DNA from 4 places in the Streptomyces sp. NPDC047869 genome. Region 2 is predicted to be linked to each of the others. Evidence: riboswitches for the same ligand, from Rfam matches in the RefSeq annotation. Region 2 holds a riboswitch; each other region holds the start of a gene.
The links. A riboswitch is a leader RNA that binds a small molecule or an ion and turns the genes downstream of it on or off. The one in region 2 is predicted to bind cobalamin.

Region 1 (3,657 bases), on a different contig from region 2:
GGTCGAGCAGGTTCTTGGCTTCGCTGGTCATCACTGGCAGGCCTCGCAGGACTCGGGGTTCTCAAGGGAGCAGGCGACGGCGTCGGGGTCGGCGGCCTGCTGCACGGGGATGGGGGTCTGGGTCTGCGCCCGGGCGGCGCGGGCGATCCGGGTCGCCGGGCGCGAGCGCAGGTAGTACGTCGTCTTCAGGCCCGACTTCCAGGCGTACGCGTACATCGAGGAGAGCTTGCCGATGGTCGGCGTCTCCAGGAACAGGTTCAGCGACTGCGCCTGGTCGAGGAACGGGGTCCGGGCCGCCGCCATGTCGATCAGACCGCGCTGCGGGATCTCCCACGCCGTGCGGTACAGGGCCCGTACGTCCGCCGGGATCCAGGCGAAGTCCTGCACGGATCCGTTGGCGTCGCGCAGCGCCTCGCGGGTGCGGGCGTCCCACACGCCCAGCTCCTTCAGCTCCCTCACCAGGTACGAGTTGACCTGAAGGAACTCGCCGGACAGCGTCTCGCGCTTGAACAGGTTGGACACCTGCGGCTCGATGCACTCGTACACGCCCGCGATGGACGCGATCGTGGCCGTGGGCGCGATGGCCAGGAGCAGCGAGTTGCGCATGCCGACCTCGGCGATCCGTGCCCGCAGGGCCGCCCAGCGCTCCGGCCAGGTGAACTCGACCCCGTAGTGATCGGGGTGCAGGACGCCCTGCGCGGTACGGGTCTTCCGCCAGGCCGGCAGCGGGCCGTTGCGCTCGGCGAGGTCCGCGGAGGCCTCGTACGCGGCGAGCATGATCCGCTCGGCGATCCGGGAGGACAGGGCCCTGGCCTCGGGGGAGTCGAAGGGCAGCCGCAGCTTGAAGAAGACGTCCTGCAGGCCCATCGCGCCCAGCCCCACCGGACGCCAGTTGGCGTTCGACCGGCCCGCCTGCTCGGTCGGGTAGAAGTTGATGTCGACCACGCGGTCGAGGAAGGTGACGGCCGTGCGGACCGTCTCGTCGAGCCGCTCCCAGTCGAGGCCGCCGGCCGCCGTGTCCACGAAGGCGCCGAGGTTGACCGACCCCAGGTTGCAGACCGCGGTCTCGCCGTCGTCCGTGACCTCCAGGATCTCGGTGCACAGGTTGGAGGAGTGCACGACGTGGCCGGCGGTCGCCGTCTGGTTGGCGGTGCGGTTGGCGGCGTCCTTGAAGGTCATCCAGCCGTTGCCGGTCTGCGCGAGGGTGCGCATCATGCGGCCGTACAGGTCCCGGGCGGGCATCGTCTTCTTCGCGAGCCCGGCGGCCTCCGCCCTGCGGTACGCGGCGTCGAACTCCTCGCCCCACAGGTCCACCAGCTCCGGCACGTCCGCCGGCGAGAACAGCGACCACCGCTCGTCGGCGTCGACCCGGCGCATGAACTCGTCCGGGATCCAGTGCGCGAGGTTCAGGTTGTGCGTACGGCGGGCGTCCTCACCGGTGTTGTCGCGCAGCTCCAGGAACTCCTCGATGTCGGAGTGCCAGGTCTCCAGGTACACGGCGGCGGCGCCCTTGCGCCGGCCGCCCTGGTTCACCGCGGCCACCGAGGCGTCCAGCGTCTTCAGGAACGGCACGATGCCGTTGGAGTGCCCGTTGGTGCCCCGGATCAGCGAACCGCGGCTGCGGACACGGGAGTACGACAGGCCGATGCCGCCGGCGTGCTTGGAGAGGCGGGCGACCTGGTGGTAGCGGTCGTAGATGGAGTCCAGCTCGTCCAGCGGGGAGTCGAGGAGGTAGCAGGACGACATCTGCGGATGCCGGGTGCCGGAGTTGAAGAGGGTGGGGGAGGAGGGCAGGTAGTCGAGGCGGCTCATCAGCCCGTAGAGCGCGGCGACTTCGTCCACGGAGCGGGCGGTGTCGTCCTCGGCCAGCCCGGCGGCGACGCGCAGCATGAAGTGCTGGGGCGTCTCGATCACCTGGCGGGTGATGGGGTGGCGCAGCAGGTACCGGCTGTGCAGCGTGCGCAGGCCGAAGTAGCCGAAGCGGTCGTCGGCCGCCGGGTCGACCAGCGCGTCGAGCCGTTCGGCGTGCAGCCGTACGAACTCCGCGGTGCGGTCGGCGATGAGGCCCTCCCGGTGGCCCACGGCGACGGACCCGGTGAAGGACGTGACGCCCTGCGAGGCGGCCTCGGCGCGGATGGAGACGGTCAGCAGCCGGGCGGCCAGCCGGGAGTAGGCGGGGTCCTCGGAGATCAGTCCGGCGGCCGCCTCCGTGGCCAGCTCGCGCAACTCCGCCTCGTCGGCCCGGGCGGACCGGCCGCGCAGCGCGGCCGCGGCGACCCGGCCGGGGTCGGCGTCGGGGAGGTCGGCGGTCAGCTCGGTCAGGGTCCGCAGCAGCGCGGTACCGGGACCGTCGGTCTCCACCGGGGCTCCGCTCGCCGGGGTGGCTGAAGCCGGGTCGGCTGGCGCGATGGTCACGTGGGGCTCTCCCTCGCTCGGCACGGGGCCTTGCGGAGGGCAGGGGTCAGCGCGAGCGCGCACGGCGTCGCGTCCCCGGCCCATTCCACGAGGCCCGGACGTCGATGAGCACCCGGACCGGACGGCCGGGCGCGCGCTGCCGACAGGTCCTCGGACTGAAACAGGCGTGCGGAAACACGCAAGTACACCGTTGCGGGACAGTTCCGGATTCGCACCGGATTCCCCTGCGGCGACAGCGAGCATGAGCATACATCTAGTGCCGGGCTGTCGTGTCACCCCCACATGTTGTGCCTGTTGCGTGTTGTGGTGGCTCCGCAGGGTCAACTCGCATGACAGCGGGCCGCCGTGGGAGGTGCCCTCGGCGGCCCGCTGCGGGGTGGTTCGTGGCCGGCTCGCGCTAGTGGGCGCTGCCCGCGGTGGCCGGCGGGAGTTCCACCTCGACCCCCGGGTCGCCCGCGTCCGCCGTGTAGTCCTCCGGCCGGGTCTCGTCGAGGCCCTCCGGGGCCTTCACGGCCTTCAGGACGAAGGTGAGAACCACGGTGACCACGACGTTGAGCACGAACGCGGTGAGGCCGATGTAGCCGATCTCCCCGATGCCCGGGATCTCCTTCGCGGAACCGCCGAAGTGCTTCTGGGTCGGCGAGGCCACCCCGTACGCGGCGAGCGTGCCGTACACCATGCCGACCGCCCAGCCGGCGAGCAGCGCCCAGCGGTGGAACCAGCGGGTGAACAGGCCGCCGACCAGGGCCGGGAAGGTCTGCAGGATCCAGATGCCGCCCAGCAGCTGGAAGTTGATGGCGACCGTCTTGTCCATCGTCAGGACGAAGACCAGCGCGCCCACCTTCACCAGCAGCGACACGATCTTGGAGACCCGGGTCTCCTCCTTCGGCGTGGCGTCCGGCTTGATGAAGTCCTTGTAGATGTTGCGGGTGAACAGGTTCGCCGCCGCGATGGACATGATGGCCGCGGGCACCAGGGCGCCGATACCGATCGCCGCGAAGGCCACACCCGCGAACCAGTCGGGGAACATGTCCTCGAACAGCTGCGGGATCGCCAGCTGGCCGTTGGTGACCTTCACCCCGGCCGCGATCGCCATGAAGCCGAGCAGGGCCAGCAGACCCAGCATCAGCGAGTACAGCGGCAGGAGGGTGGTGTTGCGGCGGATCACCTCACGGCTCTTGGACGACAGGGTCGCGGTGATCGAGTGCGGGTACATGAACAGGGCGAGCGCGGAACCGAGCG
Region 2 (3,657 bases):
GGCGCACCTTCACCTCGTAGGTGTCCGTCCCGCAGCCCGCCGCCCGGTCGGTGTCCGTGCCGCAGATGGCGCGCACCCGGGAGGCGCCGCCCCACCGGGAGGTGAAGGCGCCCACGGAGTTCTGCGGCAGCGCGTACTGGTTGAGGCCGCCCAGCGGGAGCTTCCCCCGCGGTGTGGTCACGGAGCCGGTGAGGGAGAGGCGGTCCATCCGCGCCCGCCGGTCGGTGCCCACGCCCAGCACCTCCCGCGTGGTGGTCCCGGGCGGCAGCGCCGGCCCGAACCGCTGGCCCTTGGGCACCGCCGCCTTGAGCGCCTGACCGCCCGCGACCGCCGGGCCCACGGTCGCACCGGTCGCCTCGACGCCCGGGTGCTGGGTCTCGGTGATGTCGAAGAAGTCGCCGTTGACACCCGCGACCGCGCCGGCCGTGTCGGCCAGCCGGGACACGGTCGCCCGGGCCGCCACCGCCCCGGGATGCAGCAGGTCCGTCCGGACGTGTGGATTGGCCAGGTCGACGGTGAGCAGATGGGCGTGGGTCCGTCCGGCCGCCGCCGTGATGTCGAACTCCCGGTACGTCACCCCGGGAGCGATCCGCCTGCCGGGTCCGCCGGCCGGCACGGCACCGGCCGGCGCCGCCCCGGCCAGGGCAGCGCCGGCCAGTACGCCGAACGCCGTGAGAACCGTGAGAACCGATCTGCCCGCCGCCGTCCGCCCGTCCCGATTCATCGCGCCCCCTGATGCCTCGTCAACTGCCGTCAGTGCTCAGGGGAAGTGCACCAGACGACGGTGACGTGCGGGGCGGCTAGGCGTCGACTACGCGAGAACGGGTGAGAAAACGCACCCCCTCGGGTGCCTCCAGCGAGAAACCGCTCCCTCGTCCGGGTACGACGTCCACGATCAGCCGGGTGTGGCTCCAGGCCTCGTACTGGCTCCGCGACATCCAGAAGGTCACGGGCTCCTCGACGCCGTCCACCGCCAGCTCGGCCAGCATCACGTCCGAACCGCCGGTGCGGAACTCGCCGTCCGGGTAGCACATGGGCGCGCTGCCGTCGCAGCAGCCGCCGGACTGATGGAACATCAGCGGTCCGTGCTCCGCCCGCAGCCGGCGTACCAACTCCGCGGCCTGTGGGGTGAGTTCGACGCGGGGCAGTTCCTCTTGCATGGTCACCGTCCTGGAGAGCCGGGGGCGTCGGACCCGGCCCAGTCTCACGGCCGGCCGCCACGGCGTCCAGGGGGCGGTGGCGTTCCTCAGCGGTCGGGGACGCCCTCCGGTTTGCCGCTCGTCCCGCCCAGGACGGTGGCCGGCGTGAGGTTCCAGCGCCCGGCCCGGCCGGTGAACCCGGCAGCGGTCAGGGGCGGTACGTCGATCCGCCAGAAGGCGGCCTCCGGAGCGCCGAGCACCCGCACGGTCACGGCGCGCACGACCTCCGGCTCGACCACCGCCACCGTGCGGCCGGCGGACCGGGCGGCCTCCTCCAGCCAGCCCCCGACCCGGGCGCACAGCAGGCGCACCGACTCGCCGCCGTGCGGGCTCGCCGCCGGGTCGGCCAGCCACCGGGCCAGCGCCTCCGGTTCCGCGGCGCCGACCTCCTCGAGTGTCCGCCCCCGCCAGCGGCCCATGTCGAGGCCGGCCAGGGCGGGTTCGGCACGTGCGTCGAGACCCAGCGCGGCCGCCGTCTCCCGGCAGCGGGCCGTGGGGGAGACGAGGGCCTCGGCGGCCGGCCGCAGTCCGTCCGCGGCCGACCGGGCGCGCGCGGCGCCCGCCGCGTCGAGTGAGCACCCGTCGTCGAAGCGGGCCTGCCGCAGGGCCGGGTTCATCGCCGGTGAGATCAACATCACTCGGCTCGTCATGAGGTCGCCTGCATGGTCAACAACCCTTTCGGCACAGGGATTTCACAGCGTACGGCGGCCGCGGGGCGCACCGCTCCGCACCCGTGCGCCCTTGGCCGCACCGGCGCTTCGCGGTACCTTCTCGGCGATATCGACGACGGAATGCGGAAGCCGGTGGGAATCCGGCACGGTCGCGCCACTGTAAGCCCCGTTCACACCACTCCTGGTGCGGGCCGGGCAAGTCAGACCCGCCCGTCGTCCCGTGCACCACCGAGCAGGGACGCGAGTTCCCCAGGAGGTCCTGCCATGGCGCAGTCCGCCGTTCAGCCCAGCACCAACCCCACCGTCATCCCCGCCAAGCTGCCGATCGGCGCCATCGCCCCCTGGGCGGTCTTCTTCGGCGTCCTGATGCTGGTCCTGCTGTACTTCGTCGGCGCCGAACAGGGCGCGACCTCCGTGATGTCCGGCGAGAACGTGCACGAGTGGGTGCACGACGCCCGGCATCTGCTCGGCTTCCCCTGCCACTGACCGGGGCGAGGAAGCGCACGAGCTCATGAACTCGGCAACTGTCCGGAACCTGTTGGTGCGTGGCATGCTCGCGGGACTCGCCGCGGGCCTGCTCGCCCTCGTCGTCGCCTACTTCCTCGGTGAGCCGCGTGTCGACTCGGCCATCGCCTACGAAGAGGCGCACTCCCACGAACACGGCGTGGAGGCGGTCTCCCGCACGATGCAGTCGACCGCCGGCCTGTCCACCGGCGTCCTCCTCTACGGCATCGCGTTCGGCGGCATCGCCGCCCTCGCCTACTGCTTCGCGCTGGGCCGCATCGGCCGCTTCGGGCCGCGCGCGAGCGCGCTGCTCCTGGCGGCCGCCGGCCTCGTCGCCGTCTACGTCGTGCCGTTCCTGAAGTACCCGGCCAACCCGCCGTCCGTCGGCGACCCCGACACGATCGGCAAGCGCACGACGCTGTACTTCCTGATGATGGTCCTGAGCGTGCTGCTGGCGGTCGCCACGGTGATCCTCGGCAAGCGGCTCGCCCCCCGCCTGGGCAACTGGAACGCGACGGTGGCCGCGGGCGCGTTCTTCCTGCTGGCCGCCGGGCTCGCCTACGCGTTCCTGCCGGCCGTCGACGAGGTCCCCAAGGACTTCTCCCCGAGCCTGCTGTGGCAGTTCCGCCTGGCGGCACTGGCCGTCCAGGCGACCCTGTGGACCGCGTTCGGGCTGGTCTTCGGCGTCCTCGCGGAACGTGTGCTCACCGCCGAGCGCACGGCCGGTGAGCGGCAGGACGCCGGTCCGCGCGCTCCGGCCGCGCACCACTGAGGCACCCCGCGCCCCGGCGTGAGGCACCGGTCCGCTCGCGGGCCGGTGCCTCACACGTCGTCGGCGGATCCCCGGCCGACGTCGGAGGCGGTCCGCGGGGCCGGGTTCAGAAGGCGTACCGGATGCGCAGCCAGGGAGCGTGCGCCGCGACGAGCCGGCGCAGGTCGTCCAGGGCCCTCGCTTTGACCAGGTGGTCGTAGCGCACGTTCAGCGCCCCGTTCTCGGAGCGTTTGCCCTGCTGGATGCCGGGCTGCCAGAGCACGTCCTCGGCGCGCGGATGCCAGCCGAGGTTGACCTCGTGCAGTTCCCGGTTGTGGGTCAGCATGATCACCTCGGCGGCCGCCTGCCGCTTGACCCGGTCCGGGAGCACGTCGTCGAGCCGCCGGAGCAGTTCGGCCCAGGCCTCCTGCCACCCGGGGCGCAGCACCACGGGGGAGAGGTTGAAGTGCACCTCGTACCCCGCGTCAAGGAAGTCGGCCGCGGCGGCGACGCGCTCGGCCACCGGTGACGT
Region 3 (3,657 bases), on a different contig from region 2:
CTGGGTGACTCCCCTGAGGTCACCGAGCCCGTCGCCGTCGGCGTCGGCGAAGCTGCGCGGATACACCTGGTAGACGACGGCCTGGCGCCACCAGTCGGGGTTCCGGGACGAGAGGTCTGCCATACGGGCTCCCTTCGGGGAAGGACGACAGTACAGAGACTGTCCACATTGCCCGGAAAGGGAACCTTCGGACGATGAGGAGTGGATCATTCCTCGTGTGATGGAGTTGTGACGGCCCCATGAACGACCCCTGTATTCACGCAGGTTGACAGGTTTCAGCAGGGCCGATCACCATGGCCTCACACTGTGGCGCATATGACCGATGGGCCGCGTGTCTCTTCTGACTTCTTCGCTCACTCGAGCTTCTGCGATGGGATATCCATGTCCATAGCCAGACGTGTCACCGCGCGCCGCCTGCTGGGGACGGGCGCCGCGTCGATCGCCCTCTGCGCCGCCTCGATCGCCGCCGCCTCCGGCGCCTGGGCCCACGGCACGCACGGCGGTGACGGCTGGAAGGCCGGCGGCCACTACACGCCCGGCACCGGCGCGGGCACCGAGACCGGCACCGACCGCTGCCAGTTCTCGCTGGACGGCGTGAACTTCTTCGACTCGGTGAAGGTCGACGACCAGAACCTCAGGCCGAGCGAGGACGGCAAGGTCCACGTCAAGGTCCGTGCCGCCGGGGACGCCGCCGGCTGCACCGCCTCGCTCGCCTCCTACCTGGCCCACGGCGCGAGCTTCGCCACCTCCGGTGAGCAGGTCTTCGTCGACTTCGACACGGTGGCCGTCAAGCCGGGCGAGACCGACTCCCTCGACATCTCGGTACCGGACGCGGGCTGCTTCGCGCAGATCGACCTCTACCGGGGCGCGGTCAGGTTCGACGGCAAGTCCGGCGCGGACGACGGCTTCGAGCACGGGGCCCTGCCCGAGGGCCCGGACCACCCGGTCATCAAGGACAAGCTGATCGCGGCCTGGAACGGCGGCACGAAGGACTGCACCAGCGTCCCGGAGGAGCCGCAGTCCCCGTCGCCGAGCGCCCCCGCGGAGGAGTCCGCACCGCCCGCGCCGAGCGCCTCGGAGTCGCCCGCGGCGCCGTCCCCGGCCTCCTCGGAGTCCGCGCCGGCCCCGTCGGCCTCCGAGTCGCGGGCCGGCTCGGCGCCCACGCCGGACGGTGGCGGTGACGACGGCGGCGACCTCGCGGAGACCGGTGGCGGCGGCAACTCGGGCCTGATCGCGGGCGGAGCCGCCGTGCTGGTCGCGGGCGGCGCCGCGTTCGTGGTCCTCGCGCGCCGCAGGCGGGGCGCCCAGGGCTGACCGCCCGCCTCCTCACGCACACCACGACCCCCGCCGCTCGCGGCAGCCGCGAGGCCTGCGAGACGGCGGGGGTCGTTCCGTATGTGATCTTGAGTACCCGCGCCGATGTGCGGCTGTACGGACGGGCGTTCACCTGCCTACGGTGGGCGGGCCGTGGTGCTCGGGAAGTCGGTGACGGCCCCTCAGGGGTCCATGCCGACGCGGCCCTCGCCACTGTGATCGGGGAGTTCCCGTCCCGTCCGGCGTCCGCCGGGCCACTGGCCGTGTCCACGGCTGGGAAGGCAGGGACGGCGAACGCACCACCCCGTAAGCCAGGAGACCGGCCACGGCAGCTCACGAGATGATCCACGAGGTGCTGGAGCGTGAATCCGATGGCCGATGCCGCTGCCTTCCGATGGCGACGCGAGGACACGATCAGAACGGCGGGGCTGCTGGCGGTGATCGCCGCCCTGCACGTCGTCGCCTTCGGGGTGCTGTTCCTGCTCGTCGCCCCCGGGCACTACAAGGTCGGGCAGGACGTCTTCGGCGTCGGCCTCGGCGTCACCGCCTACACCCTCGGCATGCGGCACGCCTTCGACGCCGACCACATCGCCGCGATCGACAACACCACCCGCAAGCTGATGGCCGACGGCAGACGGCCGGTGTCGGTGGGCTTCTGGTTCGCGCTGGGGCACTCCAGCGTGGTGGTGCTGCTGGCCCTGCTGATCGCGGGCGGCACCCGGCTCGCCGGCCGGGTCATGGACGAGCACTCGCGCACCCACCAGGTGCTCGGCTTCATGGGCACGACGATCTCCGGCACCTTCCTCTACCTCATCGCCGCCCTCAACCTGGTCGCGCTGGCCGGCATCCTGAGGGTGTTCCGGGCGATGCGGTCCGGTACCTACGACGAGCGGGAGCTGGAACAGCACCTGGACTCGCGGGGCTTCATGAACCGCGTGCTGGGGCGGCTGACCAGGTCGGTGTCCCGGCCGGGGCAGATGTTCCCGCTGGGCTTCCTGTTCGGGCTCGGCTTCGACACGGCCACCGAGGTCACGCTGATGGTGATGGCCGGTTCGGGCGCGGCGGCCGGACTGCCCTGGTACGCGGTGCTGTGCCTGCCGCTGCTCTTCGCCGCCGGGATGAGCCTGTTCGACACCCTCGACGGCACGTTCATGAACTTCGCCTACCAGTGGGCGTTCTCCAACCCGGTCCGCAAGGTGTTCTACAACCTCACGATCACCGGTCTGTCCATCGCCGTCGCCTTCTTCATCGGCACCATCGAGCTGGTCGGGGTCCTGCACGAGAAGTTCGACCTGGGCGACGCCGTGACCGGCTGGATCGCCGGGCTGGACCTGGACAGCGTCGGCTACGTCATCGTCGGGCTGTTCGTGGTGGTGTGGGCGGCGGCGCTGGCGTACTGGCGGCTGGCGCGGGTTGAGGAACGCTGGGCGGCACGGGTCCCGGCGACGTCCGACTGACCCCGGACCCGCGGCCTGCCCTTCCGGTTCCTCACCCCGTCTGTCCCTGAGGCCCCCCGACGGTCTCCAGGTACAGCTTCACGAAGCGGTCCACGTCCACCTGCAACGCCACGTCCACCAGGGCCTGTTCGCGGGCTCCCTCGTGGATCTCGGACTCGCCGGGGCGGGGGCGGCGGTCGACGAGCGTCTGGCCGCGGGCCGGACCGGGCGCGAGGCAGACCTCGACCGGCAGGCGCCGGGTGGTGATGCCCGCCGGATCGGCGACCGCGCACACCGCGCCCGCGTCACCGAGTCCGCCCGCCTCCTCGGCCTCCGGCTCGCCGCCCTGCGCGGTGGGCCGGTGGGCGAGGAGCTCCCCGGCCAGCCGGGTGCCCGGATCGGCGCTGCCGCGCAGCCGGTGCACATCGGTGCCGGGCACGACGACCCGCATGAAGACGTCCAGTCCGTACATCGTGATCGGCACTCCGGCGGTGAGCAGCACCGCCGCCGCCTCGGGGTCGTGCCAGACGTTGAACTCGGCGACCGGCGTGGCGTTTCCGGTCGCGACCGCGCCGCCCATGAACACGATCCGCTCGATGTTGCGGGTCACCTCCGGGTGGGTGCGCAGCAGCAGGGCGATGTTGGTGAGCGGGGCCGTGGGCACGAGGGTGACCGGGCGGGGGGAGGCCAGGATCTCCCGGCGGAGCAGGGTCACGGCGTCCACGTCGGCCGGGGTGCGGGTGGGCGCGGGCAGGCCCAGGTCGCCCATGCCGTCCGAGCCGTGCACGTGCCGGGCCGAGCGGGCGGGTTCGATCAGCGGGCGCTCGGCGCCGCGTGCCACGGGGATGTCGGGGGCACCGGCCCGCTCCAGCACCGTCAGGGTGTTGCGGACCACCCCGTCCACGTC
Region 4 (3,657 bases), on a different contig from region 2:
CCCGCCGACGGTGGCCACGCCGTGGTGGATCTCGTACCCCTCGACCGGTTCGCCCAGGGCTTCGCCGACCGGCCGGGTCAGCGTCTTCTCACGGGCGAACCGCACCCGCACCGGCAGCACTCCGAGCCCCGGGACCTCCCCGGCGCGCGACTCGACCTCGTCCTCGATGTGCTCGCCGAGGATCTGGAAGCCACCGCAGATGCCGAGCACGGGCCGGTGTTCGGCGGCCCGGCGTACGAGGGCGTCGGCGAGGCCGCGCTCCCGCAGCCACTCGAGCGCCCGGACCGTGCCCCGGGTCCCCGGGACCACGACCAGGTCCGCGTCCGCCAGCTCCTCCGGCCGGTCCACGAACCGCACCACGACGCCCGGTTCGGCGGCCAGCGCGTCCACATCGGTGAAGTTGGACATCAGCGGGACCGCGCACACGGCGACCCGCAGCACGTCGTCTCCGACCGGAGGAGCCACCGTGGACTCCCGCACGGTGCCGCGCAGGGAGACCCGCAGTCCGTCCTCCTCGTCGATGCCGAGCCCGTGCCGGAACGGCAGCACGCCGTACGTCCGCCGTCCGGTGAGCCCGTGGAGCATGTCGAGGCCGGGCTCCAGCAGGGAGACGTCGCCCCGGAACTTGTTCACCAGGAAACCGGCGACCAGTTCCTGGTCCTCGGGCGACAGCAGGGCGAGGGTGCCGAAGAAGGAGGCGAAGACGCCGCCGCGGTCGATGTCGCCGACCACGAGGACGGGCAGCCGCGCGCCCCGCGCGATCCCCATGTTGACGATGTCCGTCCGCCGCAGATTGATCTCCGCGGGCGAACCGGCCCCCTCACAGATCACCGCGTCATACGTGCCCCGCAACTCGGCCAGGCAGTCCAGCACCGTGCCCAGCAGCCGCTGCTGGCGCCCGCCGTGGTAGCCGCGCGCGCTCATCTCGCCCACCGGCCTGCCCAGCAGCACCACCTGGCTGCTCTGTTCACCGCCCGGCTTGAGCAGCACGGGGTTCATCAGCGCGGTCGGCTCCACCCGGCAGGCCTGCGCCTGCATCGCCTGTGCCCGCCCGATCTCGGCGCCCTCGCGCGTGACGAAGGAGTTGAGGGACATGTTCTGCGCCTTGAACGGCGCCACCTTCACACCCTGGCGCACCAGCCAGCGGCAGATCCCGGCCGTCACGACGCTCTTGCCGGCGTCGGAGGTGGTGCCGGCGACGAGGAGACCACCGTTCACTTGCCACGTCCCTTCGCGAGGAGGCGCGCACCGGCGGTGACACCGAGCGCGAGCAGGCCGACGCGGCGGGAGAGCGTCACGGCCCGGTCGATGTCGGCGACCCGGACGGCCCGCCCGGTGCAGCCGCCCAGTACGGGCCGGTGTTCCACCCGGCCGGCGTAGGAGAGCGTCCCGCCGAGCCGCACGCCCAGGGCGCCCGCGAACGAGGCCTCGACGGGACCGGCGTTGGGGCTCGGGTGCTTGGCCGCGTCCGCCCGCCAGGCCCGTACGGCACCCCGCGGGTCCGGTCCGGCCAGCGCGGCGAGCACGGCCGTCAGCCGGGCCCCCGGCCACCCGGCGAGGTCGTCGAGCCGGGCGGAGGCCCAGCCGAACCGGCGCAGGCGCGGCGACTTGTGACCGACCATCGCGTCCAGGGTGTTGACGGCCCGGAACCCGAGCAGCCCCGGCACCCCGCCCACGGCACCCCACACCAGCGCGCCCACGACGGCGTCGGAGGTGTTCTCGGCGACGGACTCGACCACGGCCCGGGCGATCCCGTCGGCGTCCAGCGCCTGCGGGTCCCGGCCGCACAGATGGGGCAGCCGCGCGCGGGCCGCCGTCACGTCCCCGGCCTCCAGCGCGCGCCCGATGGCCCGGGCCTCGCGGGCCAGCGAGGTGCCCCCGACGACGGCCCAGGTGGCCACGCCGGTCAGCGCGGCGGAGGCGACGGGGGAGCGGCGCACGGCCCGTCGGGCGACGAGCCCGGCGGCCACGGCGCCGCCGGCGCAGACGGCGGTGTGCAGAGCGCCCCAGCCGCGGTGGTCGTGCCACAGCACGCGTTCCACGGCAGCGGCCGCCCGCCCGAACGCGGCGACCGGATGCCCGCGGCGCGGATCGCCGAGGAGCAGGTCACCGAGAAGGCCGGCGGCGGCGCCGTACGCGTAAGCGCGATCGGCACCCATCGGCTCAGCCGGCCGTGGGCGCGGAGGCGGGACTCTCGTGACAGGCCCTGGTAAGGGTCCTCGATCTGCGGCCGAGCATGGCGATATGTGTCCTCACTCAGGGTGTCCGCGCCCTGGTTCGACGAAGCCGGCGGTGAGAGTTCCTGGCTCCCGGGGATCACTCCCCGGTCACAGTGGCGGGACCGCGCCGGATTCGCACCGGCTTCCTCTCCTGCCGCCGTACATGGCCCGGGCAGTCCACCACGCGCCCCGAAGGGCCGTCAACTTGCCTTTGACCTGCGAGGGGAGAGTGTGCTCAGCCCCACACCGGCGAGATCCGGGCATGGAAAAGGCTCCCTGCCGGAACGCACCGGCGGGGAGCCTCTTCGAGGGTGGCTCGGGTCAGGGCTTGGCCACGATCAGGTAGATGCCGTAGGCCACGGCCGCCGCGCACGCCGCGAAGCACACGTACGCGCCGGTCACGGCGAGCGCCGCGGACCCGCCCTGCGCCGCCGCCCTCTCCCGCCGGGACAGGCCGTTGACGCCGAGGGTGAACAGGGCCACCAGGCCCACCGTGAAGGCCAGGCTGACGCCGAAGACGGAGCCGATGGCCGCCCAGTCGATCTTCATGTTGCTTTTCCTCCGGTAACCGGGTCAGACGGTGGCGGCCGGGGGCACGGCCGTAGCGGCCGGTGCCGTGACTTCGGCGACGGCCGGGGCCGGGCCGCTGGACTGCGACGGGAAGCTGATGGCCGGCCCCTCGGTGAGGGTGACGGTGCCGGCCGGCGGCGGGGTCACCGCGGCGATCGCGGTGGTCACCACACCGGCGGGCTCGGCGGCCTCGTCGGTGCCGTTGACGTTGGTGTGGTCGACGACCTCGCGGCGGGAGCGCTTCCAGATGGCGGCGCTGGAGCCGACCAGGAAGACCGCGACGACGGCGGTGCCCCAGTCACCGAGGTCCGTGACGGACTCGGCGAGCGCCCCGACCAGGGCGGCGGCCGGCAGGGTGAGGACCCAGGCGACGGCCATGCGGGTCGCGGTGGACCAGCGGACCACGCCGCCCTTGCGGCCCAGACCCGCGCCCATCACGGAGCCGGAGACGACGTGGGTGGTGGACAGCGAGAAGCCGAGGTGCGAGGAGGCCAGGATGGCCGTGGCGGCGCTGGTCTGGGCGGCGAAGCCCTGGCGCGACTCCAGCTCGGTCAGGCCCGTGCCCATGGTGCGGATGATGCGCCAGCCGCCGATGTAGGTGCCGAGCGCGATGGCCATGCCGGCGGAGAGGATCACCCAGGTGGGAGGGTTGGAGCCCGGGGCGATGGCACCGCCCGCGATCAGCGCCAGGGTGATGATGCCCATCGTCTTCTGGGCGTCGTTGGTGCCGTGCGCGAGGGAGACCAGTCCGGCGGAGGCGATCTGGCCGGCGCGGTAGCCCTTGCGGGTGGCGTCGCCCTCGGCCTTGCCGCCGATCCCGTAGGAGAAGCGGGTGGCGAGCATGGCGGCAAGTCCGGCCACGACCGGG

Region 1: linked by a shared signal. The riboswitch ahead of AB0924_RS09490 (ribonucleoside-diphosphate reductase subunit alpha) and the one ahead of AB0924_RS18440 (CbtB-domain containing protein) in region 2 are both predicted to bind cobalamin.
Region 3: linked by a shared signal. The riboswitch ahead of AB0924_RS01385 (HoxN/HupN/NixA family nickel/cobalt transporter) and the one ahead of AB0924_RS18440 (CbtB-domain containing protein) in region 2 are both predicted to bind cobalamin.
Region 4: linked by a shared signal. The riboswitch ahead of AB0924_RS21450 (cobalamin biosynthesis protein) and the one ahead of AB0924_RS18440 (CbtB-domain containing protein) in region 2 are both predicted to bind cobalamin.

Annotation. Positions count from the first base shown of each region.
Region 1 covers NZ_JBEYRK010000005.1:195,142-198,798, forward strand. Annotated here, with positions in the region: gene AB0924_RS09485 (ribonucleotide-diphosphate reductase subunit beta) at 1-31, opposite strand, end outside; gene AB0924_RS09490 (ribonucleoside-diphosphate reductase subunit alpha) at 31-2,415, opposite strand; cobalamin riboswitch at 2,539-2,677, opposite strand; gene mctP (monocarboxylate uptake permease MctP) at 2,813-3,657, opposite strand, start outside.
Region 2 covers NZ_JBEYRK010000013.1:11,425-15,081, reverse strand. Annotated here, with positions in the region: gene AB0924_RS18455 (phosphodiester glycosidase family protein) at 1-724, opposite strand, end outside; gene AB0924_RS18450 (DUF779 domain-containing protein) at 801-1,160, opposite strand; gene AB0924_RS18445 (histidine phosphatase family protein) at 1,247-1,849, opposite strand; cobalamin riboswitch at 1,955-2,099, shown strand; gene AB0924_RS18440 (CbtB-domain containing protein) at 2,135-2,356, shown strand; gene AB0924_RS18435 (CbtA family protein) at 2,382-3,146, shown strand; gene AB0924_RS18430 (spore photoproduct lyase family protein) at 3,253-3,657, opposite strand, start outside.
Region 3 covers NZ_JBEYRK010000001.1:295,336-298,992, forward strand. Annotated here, with positions in the region: gene AB0924_RS01375 (alpha-amylase family glycosyl hydrolase) at 1-123, opposite strand, end outside; gene AB0924_RS01380 (LAETG motif-containing sortase-dependent surface protein) at 382-1,314, shown strand; cobalamin riboswitch at 1,452-1,657, shown strand; gene AB0924_RS01385 (HoxN/HupN/NixA family nickel/cobalt transporter) at 1,686-2,771, shown strand; gene AB0924_RS01390 (nucleoside hydrolase) at 2,803-3,657, opposite strand, start outside.
Region 4 covers NZ_JBEYRK010000016.1:55,995-59,651, reverse strand. Annotated here, with positions in the region: gene AB0924_RS21455 (cobyric acid synthase) at 1-1,218, opposite strand, end outside; gene AB0924_RS21450 (cobalamin biosynthesis protein) at 1,215-2,159, opposite strand; cobalamin riboswitch at 2,276-2,417, opposite strand; gene AB0924_RS21445 (hypothetical protein) at 2,541-2,768, opposite strand; gene AB0924_RS21440 (inorganic phosphate transporter) at 2,793-3,657, opposite strand, start outside.